Regions from separate parts of the Kitasatospora sp. NPDC091276 genome, predicted to be linked through region 1. Evidence: riboswitches for the same ligand, from Rfam matches in the RefSeq annotation. Region 1 holds a riboswitch; the other holds the start of a gene.
The links. Region 1 has a riboswitch for cobalamin ahead of AB0O19_RS15005 (HoxN/HupN/NixA family nickel/cobalt transporter). Riboswitches for the same ligand answer to the same signal wherever they lie in the genome.
Positions count from the first base shown of each region.

Region 2: linked by a shared signal. The riboswitch ahead of AB0O19_RS06920 (HoxN/HupN/NixA family nickel/cobalt transporter) and the one ahead of AB0O19_RS15005 (HoxN/HupN/NixA family nickel/cobalt transporter) in region 1 are both predicted to bind cobalamin.

Region 1 is NZ_JBFBFU010000010.1:138,232-145,707, forward strand. Features, by position in the region: gene AB0O19_RS14995 (short-chain fatty acyl-CoA regulator family protein) at 158-1,561, shown strand; gene asnB (asparagine synthase (glutamine-hydrolyzing)) at 1,790-3,637, shown strand; gene AB0O19_RS15005 (HoxN/HupN/NixA family nickel/cobalt transporter) at 3,819-4,928, opposite strand; cobalamin riboswitch at 4,979-5,221, opposite strand; gene AB0O19_RS15010 (metalloregulator ArsR/SmtB family transcription factor) at 5,319-5,651, shown strand; gene AB0O19_RS15015 (nitrilase-related carbon-nitrogen hydrolase) at 5,797-6,738, opposite strand; gene AB0O19_RS15020 (LacI family DNA-binding transcriptional regulator) at 6,916-7,476, shown strand, end outside.
Region 2 is NZ_JBFBFU010000004.1:206,683-214,158, reverse strand. Features, by position in the region: gene AB0O19_RS06940 (GTP-binding protein) at 1-858, opposite strand, end outside; gene rpsN (30S ribosomal protein S14) at 855-1,160, opposite strand; gene rpmB (50S ribosomal protein L28) at 1,160-1,396, opposite strand; gene rpmG (50S ribosomal protein L33) at 1,522-1,686, shown strand; gene AB0O19_RS06920 (HoxN/HupN/NixA family nickel/cobalt transporter) at 1,799-2,911, opposite strand; cobalamin riboswitch at 2,941-3,155, opposite strand; gene AB0O19_RS06915 (metalloregulator ArsR/SmtB family transcription factor) at 3,237-3,620, shown strand; gene AB0O19_RS06910 (DNA-formamidopyrimidine glycosylase family protein) at 3,681-4,490, opposite strand; gene AB0O19_RS06905 (AAA family ATPase) at 4,571-5,482, opposite strand; gene aroQ (type II 3-dehydroquinate dehydratase) at 5,562-5,990, opposite strand; gene aroB (3-dehydroquinate synthase) at 5,999-7,108, opposite strand; gene AB0O19_RS06890 (shikimate kinase) at 7,101-7,476, opposite strand, start outside.

The sequences.
Region 1 (7,476 bases):
GGCACCCCGCGGAGCCGCCGTCACCGATGGACCACTGCCAACTTCTGCGAACGGTCTTCGGCACATCTGCGAAGGTTGCGACGACTTGACCCCCCGCGGTGCGGCTAGGCTTCCCGCACCGGGTCGGTCGATGCGCGCAGTGGGGGAGAACGACACGATGGGAAAGGCCTTCGCCGGCGCCCGGCTGCGCCGCCTGCGCGAGGAGCGCGGACTCAGCCAGGCCGCCCTCGCCCGGCTGATCGACCTCTCACCCAGCTACCTCAACCAGCTGGAGCACGACGCCCGCCCGCTCACCGTGCCCGTCCTGCTGCGCCTCACCGAGGCCTTCGGTGTCGAGGCCGGGTACTTCGCCCCGCCCGACAGCGCCCGGCTCACCGCCGAACTGCGCGACGCGCTCGGCGAGGAGCTCGCGGCCGGACGGGTCACCGCCGGGGACCTCGACGAGGTGGCCGCGCGCCTGCCCGCCGTGGCGCGGCTGCTCATGGACCTCGGCCGCGGCCGACGGGCGGTCGCCGAGCAGCTCGCCGTCCTCGCCGGGGATCGTGGCCCGGCGCCCGACACCCTCACCCCGCACGAACAGGTCCGCGAGTTCTTCTACCGCCGCCAGAACTACCTCCACGAACTCGACACCGCAGCCGAGGAGTTGGCGAGATCCATCGGCCTGCGGCGCGGCGAGGTCAGGGCGGTGCTGGCCGACCGGCTCGCCTCCGGCCACGGTGTACGGACCGTCGCCGGAGGCGAGCACCTGCACCGGTACGACCCGCGCAGCAGGGTCCTGAGCCTGTCGGACCGGCTGCGCCCGGGCCAGCAGGCGTTCCGGATGGCCACCCAACTCGCCTACCTGGAACACGATCCGCTGCTGTCCGAACTCGCGGCCCAGGAAAGCCCGGAAGGCTCCACCGCCTGGTCGCTCACCCGGATCGGCCTGGCCAACTACTTCGCCGCCGCCCTCGTGCTGCCGTACGCCGCCTTCCACGCCGAGGCCGAATCGGCGCGCTACGACATCGAGCACCTCGCCGACCACTTCGGCGTCGGCTACGAGACGGTCTGCCACCGGCTCAGCACCCTCCAGCGGCCCCGGCTGCGCGGCGTGCCGTTCTCCTTCGTCCGGGTCGACCGGGCCGGCAACGTCTCCAAGCGCCAGTCCGCGACCGACTTCCACTTCTCCCGCACCGGCGGCACCTGCCCGCTGTGGAACGTCTACGAATCCTTCGCCGCCCCCGGCCGGGTCCACGTCCAGGTCGCCGCCATGCCCGACGGCCGGCGCTACCTCTGGACCGCCCGCGCCGTCACCCGCTCACCCGGCGGCTGGGGCCGCCCCGGCAAGACCTTCGCCATCGGCCTCGGCTGCGAACTCCGCCACGCCGCACGGCTCGTGTACTCGGCGGGACTGGACCTCGGCGACGTGGCGGCCGCCACCCCGATCGGGCTCGGCTGCAAGGTGTGCGAACGCCCGGCGTGCCCGCAGCGCGCCGCGCCCGCCATCGGCCGGCCGCTGGCGCTCGACGAGCACACCAGCACCTTCATCCCCTACCCCGCGCTGCCCGATCCCCGGAACTGAACGCCGCCGGCCGGCGTACCGACCCGGCCGACCGAGCCCGACGCCCCTCCGTCCGAGCCCGACGCCCAACGGTTCACCCCCGACGGGCTTCGCGCGGGCACCGCCCGACCCGCCCCCGGAATCCTGCGGTTGCCCGGAACTTCCCGGACGTCCGGCCCGACTTCTGGGCCGGGCGCCGTCGCCGACAGCGTCCGGCAGAGCACACCCCTTCACCCCAGGAGCGCGAGCATGTGCGGGATCACCGGCTGGGTGTCCTTCCACCAGTCCTTCCACCAGGACATCGGCCACGGCGCCGCCTCCGTCATCCAGGCGATGACCGACACCATGGCCCGGCGCGGACCCGACGCCGGCGGGGTCTGGCTCGGCCGCCACGCCGCGCTCGGCCACCGCCGCCTCGCCGTCATCGACATCGAGGGCGGCACCCAGCCCATGACCGACCGCCCCGAACACCCGCAGGTGGTGCTCACCTACAGCGGCGAGGTCTACAACCACCACCGGCTGAGATCCGAACTCGCCTCCAAGGGCCACCGGTTCGAGACCCGGAGCGACACCGAGGTGGTCCTGCGCGCCTACCAGGAGTGGGGAGACGCCCTGGTCGACCACCTGGAGGGCATGTACGCCTTCGCCGTCTGGGACGACCGCGAGCAGCGCCTGCTGCTGGTCCGCGACCGGCTCGGGGTCAAGCCGCTGTTCTGGGCCGAAACCGACGGCGGCCTCGCCTTCGGCTCCGAACCCAAGGCCCTGTTCGCCCACCCCGAGGTGACCCCCACCGTGGACGCCGACGGCCTGCGCGAGGCCTACAGCCTCCTGTTCAACACCGGCCCCACCGTCTGGGCCGGCGTCCGCGAGGTCCACCCCGGCAGCCTGCTCGTCCTCGACCGCGACGGCATCCGCGAACGGCGCTACTGGGAGCTGACCGCCCGCCCGCACACCGACGACCCGCAGACCACCACCGAGCTGATCGGCGGCCTGGTCGACCGCGCCGCCCGCACCCAGCTTGAGGCCGACGTCCCGCTGTGCAGCCTGCTCTCGGGCGGCCTCGACTCCACCGTCGTCACCGCCCTGATCGCCGACGAACTCCGGCTCCGCGAAGGGCCGCAGGCCACCCTGCGCTCCTACGCCGTCGACTACAGCGACCAGGCCGAACGGTTCACCGGCGACGTGCTGCGCACCGGCCACGACACCCCCTTCGCCGCCGAGGCCGGCGCGTTCATCGGCACCGAGCACTCCACCGTCGTCCTCGACCCCCGCGCCCTGCTCGACCCGGACAACCGGCGCGCCGTGGTCGCCGCCCGGGACTCGCCGATCGGCGTCGGCGACATGGACACCTCGCTCTACCTGCTGTTCGGAGAGATCCGCAAGCACTCCACCGTCGCCCTCTCCGGCGAGGCCGCCGACGAGGTCTTCGGAGGCTACCCGTGGTTCCACCACCCGAAGGCGCTCGCCGCTCGCGCCTTCCCCTGGCTCCTGGTGACCGGGGACCAGGCCGCCATGCCGCTCCACCCCGACCTCGCCGCCCGGCTGCGCATCCCCGAGTTCCGCGCCGACACCTACCGCACCGCCGTGGCCGCCGTCCCCCGCCTCGACTCCGAGAGCGCCGCCGAACACCGCCTGCGCGAGATGCAGCACCTCTCGCTCACCCGCTGGCTGCGCCAACTCCTGCACCGCAAGGACCGCCTCTCCATGGCCCAGGGCCTGGAGGTGCGCGTGCCCTACTGCGACCACCGCCTCGTCGAATACGCCTTCAACACCCCCTGGGCGATGAAGAACCACGACGGCCGGGAGAAGAGCCTGCTGCGCGACCTCGGTCGGGGCATCGCCCCCGAGTCGGTGCTGTGGCGGCCGAAGAACCACTACCCGGCCACCCACCACCCCGACTACAACGCGGGTCTGCAGCGGCTGGCCCGCGAGGCGCTGGACGCACCGCACGTCCGGGACATCGCCGACGAGACGGTCGTCGGGGCCGCCCTCGACACGCCTGCCGAGCAGTTGCCGTGGGGCCACCGGCTCCGCCTGGAGCGGGTCGTCGACCTCGCGCTGTGGCTCGACCACCACCGCCCCGCCCTGGCCCTCTGACAGTGATGATGTGACTGGTGGTTCTGCTGATGAGTCTGACTCGCCCTCTGACTGACGTCCTCGCCAGGAACGCGAACGCCCTTCGTGGCCCGACGGTGGTCGGGCCACGAAGGGCGCAGGACGGGGCGGACGCGGCCGACCCCGTTCCTGGTCGAAGGAGGAGCCGGCCCGGGCGGGCGGGTCAGCCGGTCTTCCCGACGCGGGTGGCCCAACGCTGCTCGACGTTGCTGAAGCGCCAGTAGGCGAGTGCGCAGGCCCAGACGACGACGAACATGCCGACGAGGATGTAGCCGACGTTGTCGAGGCTGATATCGGCGATCCAGCCGGTGACGGGGTCGGTGAGGTCGAGCTTCTCGTGCAGCACGCCGACCAGTTCGATGGTGCCGATGACGAAGGCGACGGCGATGGACAGGCCGGTGATGGTGAGGTTGTAGTAGACCTTGCGGACCGGGTTGGAGAACGCCCAGTGGTAGGCGAAGTTCATGAAGGTGCCGTCGAGGGTGTCGAACAGGCTCATGCCGCAGGCGAAGAGCAGCGGCAGGCAGATGATGGCGTACCAGGGCAGGCCGGAGGCGGCGCCGGAGCCGGCCATGACCATCAGGGCGACCTCGGTGGCGGTGTCGAAGCCGAGGCCGAAGAGCACGCCGACCGGGTACATCTGGCCGGGGCGGCGGATGGACTTGGTGAGCTTGCCGAGGATGCGGTTCATGAAGCCGCGCTCGTCGAGGTGCTTCTCCAACTGCCTCTCGTCGAACTGGCCGGCCCGCATGGCCTTGTAGACCTTGTAGATGCCGGCCAGGGCGATCAGGTTGAGCGCGGCGATGAGGTAGAGGAAGGTGCCGGAGACGCTGGTGCCGATGACGCCGAGCCACTGGTGGGCGGTGGACTGGCCGTCGACCAGGGTGCCGGCGATCTGCGCGCCGCCGGCGACCAGGGCGGCCATCGCCATGACGATACTGGAGTGGCCGAGGGCGAACCAGAAGCCGACCGAGACCGGGCGCTGGCCGTCGGCCATCAGCTTGCGGGTGGTGTTGTCGATGGCGGCGATGTGGTCGGCGTCGAAGGCGTGTCGCATGCCGAGGGTGTAGGCGGTGATGCCGAGGCCGACGCCGAAGGCCTGGTTCCCGATCGTGTAGTGGTTGGGCGCGACGAGCAGGAACAGCATGCCGAAGGCGACCACGTGCATGGCGAGGATGACGCCGAGCAGACTGGCGGTGCGGACGGTGTCCCGGCGCTGCCAGCGCGGGGGCAGGGGCAGGGCGGATGACGGGGTGTCGTCGGTGAGGGTCATGACGGGCGGCCTCTCCAGCTCCTCGATGGGGGCACCCCCGGCGAGGTCGGGGGAGTCGTGCGCGCCGTGGCCGGTCTCCTGGCTGGGGGATGGACAGTTCTGCCCGCGTCCGGGCAGGGCTGAGCGCACCCCGCGGCTCGTCTTCCCGTGCGCCGTACGGCACCGGTGACTGCCCGCAGTGGCTGCGGGCGCGCCGGGGGCACTTCCCGTTCACAGTGGCGAGGGCCGCGCCGGATTCGGCCCCTGAGGAGCTGTCACCGGACTTCCCGAACACCACGGCGGGGAACACCGTAGGGGCTCGGACAGTCAGTCGACAAGGCTGCGCAGTTGCGCATATGTTGCAATAACGCAAAGTGCTGACAAAGCCGTGACGAGGGGGAAGGGCAGCACATGCCCGAGGCAATCGATGCCCGAGCGGTTCAGGCTGCCGTCGCTGCGGTGGCCGACCGTGACCAACTGCGCGCTGTCGCCGAGAGGTTCGCGCTGTTGGCCGAGCCCGGCAGGCTGGCCTTGCTGGCGGCGATGCACGCCGCCGGGCCGATCCCGGTTTCCGACCTCGCCGGCGCCTGCGGTATCAGCCCGACCGCCGTCTCCCAGGCCCTCCGCCTCCTGAGGGCCTCCGGCGTGGTCTCGGCCGAGCGGGACGGGCGAGTGGTGCGCTACCGGCTCCGTGACCAGGGCGTCGCCCGTCTCCTCGACGAGACCCTGCCGAGGCGCGCCTGAACCGGGAGCGCCTCGGTGGCGGAACCCGGCAGCGAACGTGAGGGGAACACGCACCGGTGTCCCGGTGGGGACGGGTCGCATGGTCGGCGAGGCCGAAGGGCCTCCCCGGGGCAGGTCCGTTTCCTGACCGGGGAGGCCGGGGGCGTCAGCGCTGGGCGGTCAGGGGCGCGTAGGCGTCGGGGCGGCGGGTGGTGTTGAAGGGGAAGAGTTCGAGCCAGTCGTGGCGCTGGTCGAGGTCGAGGTCGGCGACCAGGACGGCGGCCTCGTCGCGCGGTGCCCGGGTGAGCACGCGGCCGTACGGGTCGACGATGAACGAGCTGCCGTAGAAGGTGAGTTCGCCTTCGGTGCCGATGCGGTTGGGGACGACCATGAAGGTGGCGTTGGCGATGGCGTTGCCGGTGATGACCTGCTGCCACAGCGGCTGGGTGTCGAAGCCGGGGTGGCCCGGCTCGGAGCCGATGGCGGTCGGGTAGACGAGCACGTCGGCGCCGGCGAGGGAGTAGGCGCGGGCGAGCTCGGGGAACCACTGGTCCCAGCAGGTCGGCAGGCCGATGGCGGCGTCGCCCACCTCGGCGAGGGGGAAGGCGTCCTCGCCGGCCGGGCCCTGGCGGAACCAGGTGTCCTCGTAGTAGCCCTCGGTCACGGGGATGTGCAGCTTGCGGGTGCGCTGCACCAGGGTGCCGTCGGGGGCGACGAGGATCGCGGTGTTGTAGCCGAGGCCGTCGGGGCCGTCCGGTCCGTCGGCCTTCTCGAAGAGCGAGGCGTGCACGTGGATGCCGTGCTCGCGGGCGGCGGCCGCGGCGAACGCGAAGGTCGGGCCGGTGCGCAGGTCCTCGGGCTCGACGGCCTGCGGGTGGTCGGACTGGCGCAGCACGGCGAAGTACGGGGAGAGCGTGAGCTCCTGGAGGGCGACGAGGGCGGCGCCCTGTTCGGCGGCGAGGCGGATTCCCTCCAGCAGGCCGGCCCGGTGCTGCTCGGGGTCCGCGTGCCAGCGCTGCTGGACGAGGGCGACCCGCAGGGCGGCGCGCCGGGGCGCGCGGGTGCGGGCCGGGGACGCGGGCGGGTTCAGGGCGGTGATCAGGCGCATGGCGGGTCCTCGGGTCATCTCGGGTCATGGTGTCGGGAGCAGGCCGAAGCCGTGCCGGAACGTTCCGGCACGGGTGACCCTAAGCGTTGCCGGAACGTTCCGGCAAGGGGGTGCGAGGAGCATCGCAGGCGCCCGGACCACGGGTGGCCTCCGGTTCTGCGTCTAGACTTCCGGGCTGTGACCAGCCGATCCGTGACCCTGTTCGACGTGGCCCGGGCGGCCGGGGTGTCCAAGAGCACCGCCTCCGACGCCCTCCTCGGATCCGGCCGGGTGGCCGAGGCGACGCGTGAACGCGTCCAGGCCGCGGCCCGAGAGCTCGGCTACCGGCCGAACTCGGCGGCGCGCAGCCTGCGCCGCTCCAGCACCGGGGCAGTGGGCCTGTACCTGCCGCGCACGGCGACCCGCCTCGACTACTACATGAAGCTGGCGTTCGGCGCCGTCGAGCGAGCCCGCGAGGACGGCCTCGACGTGGTGCTGCTGGCCCCCGGGAAGGCGGCGGAGGGCGGGCTGGCCGCCCGGGTCGACGGGCTGATGGTCATCGATCCGGAGGTCGACGACCCGGCCGTGCCCGGTCTGCTGGCCGCCGGCGTACCCGTGGTCACCGGGGAGCGCTACCTCGGAGGCGGGGCCGCACCCAGCGGATCGGTGGTGTGCGACAACGCCACCTCGCTCGCCGCCCTGCTGGACCACCTCGCGCAGCGCGGCGCACGCCGCCCGGCACTGCTGGCCCCCGGCCCG
Region 2 (7,476 bases), on a different contig from region 1:
CCGGTTGGCCAGCCAGAAGCGGCCGCGGCTGCGCTGGGCGGCGGGGACGAGCAGTTCCAGCGCCCGGTGCAGCCGCTCGGGGTGCAGCGGGCGGCGGCGCTCCCAGACCAGCGTGGTGACGCCGGCCTCGTCGCTCTCCTGCGGGAGCAGCGCGATCGCCGGGTTGACCCGGTCGCGGGCGGCGGCGACGTCGAAGCCGCCGAGGGCGGCCCGGGTGAGCGCCCCGGTGCCGAGCCGGACGACCCGGGCGGTGGGGTGGAGCTGGCGGAGCAACGCGAGCCCGGGCGCGTGCGCCGTCGCGCGCGGGACGGCGAGGGTGGTGGCGTACTCGACCTGGTGGGCGAGCGCCTCCGCGCGGGTCCGCTGGTCCTGGCGGGCGGTGTGCTCGCCGTGCTCCACCAGGTCGTCGGAGACGGAGAGTTCGCCGATCAGCCGGTCCGGGTCGACGGCCGTGACCACGCCCGCGAGTTCGACGGCGTCCTCCAGGTGGCGGCCGTCCGCCTCTCCCCCGGCGATCACCTCGACGGCCGGGTGCGGGTCGCTGCCGCCCCACAGTTCGACGATCGCGAGCCCGTACCGGCCCTCGTCGGCGATCCGCAGCAGTCGCGGCAGCAGGTCCTCGCGCAGGGCGCAGCAGGGGCAGTCGTTCACCAGCGGGACGTCGGCGGCGTCGAACCCGCCTCCCGCGTCGCGCAGTTCACGGTGGACGACGCCCTGCGAGGCCTCCCGCAGGTCATGGTGGAGGACCACCGCGTCCACCGCGGCCGCCGCCAACTCCCGGACGGCGGCGCGGCGTTCGTCGGCGTGCAGTCCGGCGACGACCACCACGGGCAGTTTGATCCCGTCCACGCCGCTCACCAGCTGGCCTTGCGGACGCCGGGCAGGTGGCCGGCGTGGGCGTGGACGCGGAGGTTGACCCGGGAGAGGCCGAAGGCGCGCAGGTAGCCGCGGGGGCGGCCGTCGACGGCGTCGCGGTTGCGGATCCGGGTGGCGCTGGCGTCGCGGGGCTGGCGGGCGAGTTCGGCCTGGGCGTCCGCGCGTTCGGCGGGGGCGGTGCCGGGGTGGGCGATGATCCGCTTGAGCTCGGCGCGGCGCTCGGCGTACCGGGCCACGACGGCGCGGCGCTGCTCGTTCTTGGCGATCTTGCTCTGCTTGGCCATCAGACCTTCCCCCCTCGGGCGCGGATGCGGGCGACGGCGGCCTCGATGCCGATCGTGTCGATGGTGCGGATGCCCTTGGCGCTGAGGGTGAGCCGGACGTACCGGCCCTCACCGGGCAGCCAGTAGCGCTTGTGCTGGATGTTGGGGTCGAAGCGGCGGCGGGTGCGGCGGTGCGAGTGCGAGATCGCGTTGCCGAATCCGGGCCGGCGGCCGGTGAGTTGGCAGTGGGCGGACATGGGTGCTCCCTGGCGTCCGGGAATGGGCGGGACGGAGCTCACGTTACACCAGATGAAAATGACTTCCATTTCGGTGTACGGTTTCGCCCCAGCCCCGAACACCCCGCCAACCCGGGAGGACACCCATGGCCCGCAGCGAACTGCGCCCCGTCATCAAGCTCCGCTCCACCGCCGGCACCGGCTACACGTACGTGACCCGCAAGAACCGCCGCAACGACCCGGACCGGATGGTCCTGCGCAAGTACGACCCGGTCGCGCGCCGGCACGTCGACTTCCGCGAAGAGCGCTGAACCCCGCCCGCTCGACGACCGGCACCGACCCGCAGCGACGAAACGGCGCCTCCCCCGGAATCCCGGGGGAGGCGCCGTCGCTGCTCGCTGCCGTCGCTGATCGCAGCCGTCGCTACTCGGCGGCCACCCAGCGCTTCTCCACCCGGGCCAGCTTCCAGTAGGCGATCGCCGCGGCCCAGACCACCACGAACAGCCCGGCGATCGCGTAGCCGACGTTGTCCAGCGAGATGCCCGCGATCCAGCCGGTGACCGGGTCGGTCAGATCGAGCTTCTCGTGCAGCACGCCGACCAGTTCGATGGTGCCGATGACGAAGGCCACCGCGATCGACAGCCCGGTGATCGTCAGGTTGTAGTACACCTTCCGGACCGGGTTCGCGAAGGCCCACTGGTACGCGAAGTTCATGAACGTCCCGTCCAGGGTGTCGAACAGGCTCATCCCGGCCGCGAACAGCAGCGGCAGGCAGACGATCGCGTACCAGGGCAGCCCGGCCGCCGCGCCCGACCCGGCCATCACCATCAGGGTGACCTCGGTCGCGGTGTCGAAGCCCAGCCCCAGCACCATGCCCACCGGGAACATCTGCCCGGGCCGGGTGATCGACCGGGTCGCCCGGTTCAGCACCCGGGCCATGAAGCCGCGCGAGTTGAGGTGCTCCTCCAGCTGCGCCTCGTCGTACGACCCGGCCCGCATCGCCCGGAACACCTTGAGTATGCCGAGCAGCGCGGCCAGGTTGAGCGCGCCGATCAGGTAGAGGAACGCCCCGGAGGCCGTCGTGCCGACCATCCCGAGCCACTTGTGGGTGGCCGAGTCGTCGTCCATCAGCGTGCTGGCCAGCTGCGCGCCGCCCGCCACCAGGGCGGCCATCAGCACCACCATCGAGGAGTGCCCGAGGGCGAACCAGAAGCCGACCGAGACCGGCCGCTTGCCGTCCGCCATCAGCTTGCGGGTGGTGTTGTCGATCACCGCGATGTGGTCGGCGTCGAAGGCGTGCCGCATGCCGAGGGTGTACGCGGTGATCCCGAGGCCCACCCCGAAGACCTGGGTGCCGACCGCGTAGTTGTGGGGCGCGACCAGGAAGACGAGCGTCCCGAAGGCCACCACGTGCATGGCCAGGATCACCCCCATCAGCCCGGCCGTGCGGACGGTGTCCTCGCGCTTCCAGCGGAACGTGGGCAGCACGGACGGTGTCGCCGGCGCCTCGGCGGCGGCGGTTTCGGGCAGGGTCATTCGGGTCACGCTCCAGCACCTCGTGGAAACACTTCGTGAGATGCCGTGGCCGGTCTCCTGGCTTACGGGGGTCCCGTACCCGCCTTCCCAGGTGCGCGAGGCTCCCAGTGGCGTCGTGGGTACGGACGTCTCTCCATCGTCGACGATCACGATGGCCCGATCACAGTGGCGAGGGCCGCTCCGGACTGGGACCCCTGAGGATCCGTCACCGGTCTTCCCGAGCACCACGGCGGGGAACACCGTAGGGGCCAGGACCCACCCTTGCAAGGCTGCGCACCTGCGCAGGTGTCCAGGATCACAGGCCCCCTCCTGCAACAATGTGCGCATGCATCTCGTACCGGCCGACCGCGCGGGCCACCGCACCATCGACGGACACCGGGTCTGCGAGGCCATCGCCGCGATCGGCGACCCCGCGCACGTCCGCACCTGGGCCGAGCGGTTCTCCCTGCTCGCCGACCCCGGGCGGCTCGCCCTCCTGCTCGCCCTCCACCGGGCCGGCCCGCTCGCCGTCTCCGACCTCGCCGTCGCCACCGGCATGCGCGACCCCGCCGTGTCCCAGGCCCTGCGGCTGCTCCGCACCGCGGGCGTGGTCACCGGAGACAAGGACGGGCGGGTCGTGCGCTACCGGCTCGTGGACGAGGCCCTGCGCCCCCTCCTCGACGCGTGCGCCGCCGCCGAACACCACGAGCCCAACACGGCCGTCGGCTGACCGGCTCCCCCCCCCCCGGAGGACGCGCCGGGGCCCGGCCGGAGCAACCCTCGAACGCGGTCAGGCCGCCTGGCAGGCGGGGCACCAGAAGAGGTTGCGCGCGGCGTGCTGCTCCGTCCGGACGTCGGTGCCGCAGACCAGGCAGGGCATCGCGGCCCGCCGGTAGACGTACACCTCGCCGCCGTGGTCGTCGACGCGCGGCGGGCGGCCCATCGCCTCGGGGGTGTGCTCGGGGCGGACGGTGTCGATCCGGCCCGCGCCGACGCCCTCGTGCATCAGGGCGACCAGGTCGGCCCAGATCGCGTCCCACTCGCCCCGGGTGAGGTCGCGGCCGGCGCGGTGCGGGTTGATCCCGTGGCGGAACAGCACCTCGGCCCGGTAGACGTTGCCCACCCCGGCCAGCACCTTCTGGTCCATCAGCAGCGCGGCGACGGTCGTCCGGCTGGCCGATATCCGGCGCCAGGCGGCCTGCGGGTCGGCGTCGGCGCGCAGCGGGTCGGGGCCCAGCCGGGCCGCGACGGCGGCCTTCTCCGCGCCGGTGACCAGCGCGCAGGTGTTGGGGCCGCGCAGGTCTGCGTAGCCGTCGTCGTTGGCCAGCCGCAGCCGGACCAGGCCGACCGGCTCGGGCGCGGGCCCGGTGCCGAAGGCGAAGCCGCCGTAGAGGCCGAGGTGGACGTGCACCCAGGCGCCCTCCTCGAAGCCGAGGAACAGGTGCTTGCCGACGGCTTCGGCCGCGGTGAGCAACTGCCCGTCGATGGCCTTGGCCTCGTCGGCGAACCGGCCCTGCGGACTGGACACCTCGACCGGGCGGCCGCCGAAGGCCTTCCGGTTCTCGGCGGCGAGGCGGTGGATGATGTGGCCTTCCGGCACGGGCGTCAGCTCCCCCGGGGTGGTTCGACAGGACCCGCACATCATCGCAGCCGGCACCGACACCGCCGGATCGTCGCAGGTCAGCGCACCGGCATGCCCATCAGCCGGGCCAGGATGACACGGTCCAGCTCGGCGGCGGTGCCGGCCACGTCCAGGTACGAGTTGTCGATGATCGGCAGCCCGGAGTTGTACCAGCCGGCCATCCGGCCGTGGATCCGCGCCACCTCCTCGTCACCGAGCCGCCGGGTGCCGCCGCGCCGGGCGTTGCGGTGCAGCACGGAGTCCAGGCTGGGCAGCAGCACGACCGGGATCATGCCGGGGCCGATGTGCCGCTTCCAGCCGCCGAGGCCGATGGCCGGGCGGTCCGGGAAGACGGCGTCGTCGATGATGCAGGAGATGCCGTTGGCGAGGTAGTTGCGGCAGGCGAAGCCGCAGGTGCGGCGGGCCAGCCGGTACTGCGCCTCGGAGGCGTCGTTCCAGCCGGACTGCGGGTTGGCGAAGCCGGACTGCACCCACTCGCGGACGTCGTCCAGGCTGATGTGCGCGGTCGGGCTGGGCCGGCGCTCGGCCCAGTACCGGGCGACGGTGGTCTTGCCGGCCCCGGCCGGGCCGATCAGCAGGACGGCGATCGGACTGGTGGGCGCGTGCCGCTGCGGCGGGTGGGCGGGGAGTTGCACGGGCGTGCCGGAGGGCAGCACGAAGTGCCCGGTGGACCCGACGGGGACCGGCGCGCCGGGCGCGGGTGCGGCCGGGGCGGGCGCGGCAACAGGAGCGGGCGGCACCGGAGCGGCCGGAACCGGCGGCGCGGCGGCGGGAACAGGAGCCGGAGCGGGCGGCACCGGAGCGGCCGGAACCGGCGGCGCGGCGGCGGGAACAGGAGCCGGAGCGGGCGGCACCGGCGGCGGCGCGGCGGCCCCCGACGGCTGCGGCCCCGGCGGAGCGACGGGACGCGGCGGGACCTGCCCGCCCCCGGCGTACTGCGTCACGGTCACCTCCCGACACCTCTCAGCGGGGAGACTACACGGCGGCCCGGCGGCGGGCACAGTCCGCCACCGGGCCGCTGACCAGGCGTCAGCGCGTGGCGAGTTGCTCGGCCAGGGCGCGCAGGGCCAGCTCGTACGAGCCGAGCCCGAACCCCGCGATGGTGCCGGAGGCCACCGCGGCGATCACCGAGGTGTGCCGGAAGGTCTCCCGGGCGTACGGGTTGGAGATGTGCACCTCGATCAGCGGCGCGGTGCGCTGCGAGGCGGCGTCCCGCATCGCGTACGAGTAGTGCGTGAACGCGCCCGGGTTGATCACCACGGGCACCTTGCCGTCGGCCGCCTCGTGCAGCCACTCCACCATCTGCTGCTCGGAGTTGGTCTCGTGCACCTCGACCTCGAAGCCGAACTCCTTGCCGAGCGCGGTGCAGCGCTCGACCAGCCCGGCGTAGGAGGTGGCGCCGTAGACGTCCGGCTCGCGGCTGCCGAGCCGCCCGAGGTTGGGGCCGTTGAGCACCATGACCCTGGTCACGCCGAGACCTCCGCGTAGGCGGCGACCAGCAGGGACGGGTCGGGGCCCTCCAGGACGGAGGTCTTGCCGAGGCCGTCCAGGACGATGAAGCGGATCAGGTCGCCGCGCGACTTCTTGTCGATCTTCATGGCGTCCAGCAGCTTCGGCCAGGCGTCCGCCTGGTAACGCAGCGGCAGGCCGACGGAGGCCAGCACGGTACGGTGCCGGTCGGCCGTCTCGTCGTCCAACCGGCCCGCCAGGCGGCCGAGTTCGGCGGCGAAGACCATGCCGATGGAGATCGCGGCGCCGTGCCGCCACTTGTAGCGCTCGTTGCGCTCGATGGCGTGGCCGAGGGTGTGGCCGTAGTTGAGGATCTCGCGCCGGCCGGACTCCTTGAGGTCCCCGGAGACCACGTCGGCCTTGACCTGGATGGCGCGGCGGATCAGCTCGACGGTGTGCGTGCCGTCCGGGGTCTTGGCGCCCTCCGGGTCGGCCTCGATCAGGTCGAGGATGGCCGGGTCGGCGATGAAGCCGCACTTGATGACCTCGGCGAGGCCGGAGACGTAGTCGTGCTTGGGCACGGTCGCCAGGGTGTCGAGGTCGGCCAGCACGCCCACCGGCGGGTGGAAGGCGCCGACCATGTTCTTGCCCTCGGCGATGTTGATGCCGGTCTTGCCGCCGACGGCCGCGTCGACCATGCCGAGCAGCGTGGTGGGCATGGAGATCCAGCGGACGCCGCGCAGCCAGGTCGCGGCGACGAAGCCGGCCAGGTCGGTGGTGGCGCCGCCGCCGAGGCCGACGACGACGTCGCTGCGGGTGAAGCCGGTCTGCCCGAGCACCGACCAGCAGTACGCGGCGACCTCGGCGCTCTTGGCGTCCTCGGCGTTGGGCACCTGGAGCGCGATCGCCTCGTAGCCCTCGCCGAGCAGGTCCTCGCGGATGGCGTCGGCGGTGGCGGCCAGCGCCTCGGGGTGGATGATCGCGACCCGCTTGGCGCCTCTCGTCCCCAGGCTGGGGGGACTGATCAGCGCCGACAGCTCGCCGAGCAGCTGGTGCCCGATCAGCACGTCGTACGGGTCGTGGCCGGCGCTGCCGCCGACGTGAATCCTGACGATGGGGTCAGTCATGGGGGGTCTTCAGCTCCAGTGCTTCCAGTACGGCGTCCGCGACCTGCTCGGGGGTGCGGCCGGCGGTGTCGACGACGGCGGTGGCCACCTCCAGGTAGAGGGGCCGGCGGGCCTCCATCAGCTCGCGCCAGCGGGCCCGCGGGTTGATGGCCAGCAGCGGGCGCGGGGCGTCCAGGCCGACCCGCTTGACCGCGTCCGCCAGCGGGACCTCCAGGAAGACGACCGGCAGCTCGCGCAGCAGGGCGCGGGTGGCCTCGGCCATCACCGCGCCGCCGCCGAGTGCCAGCACGCCGTCGTGCTCCGTGGCGCCCGTGCGCACGGCCCGGACCTCCAGCTCGCGGAAGTGCGGCTCGCCCTCGTCGACGAAG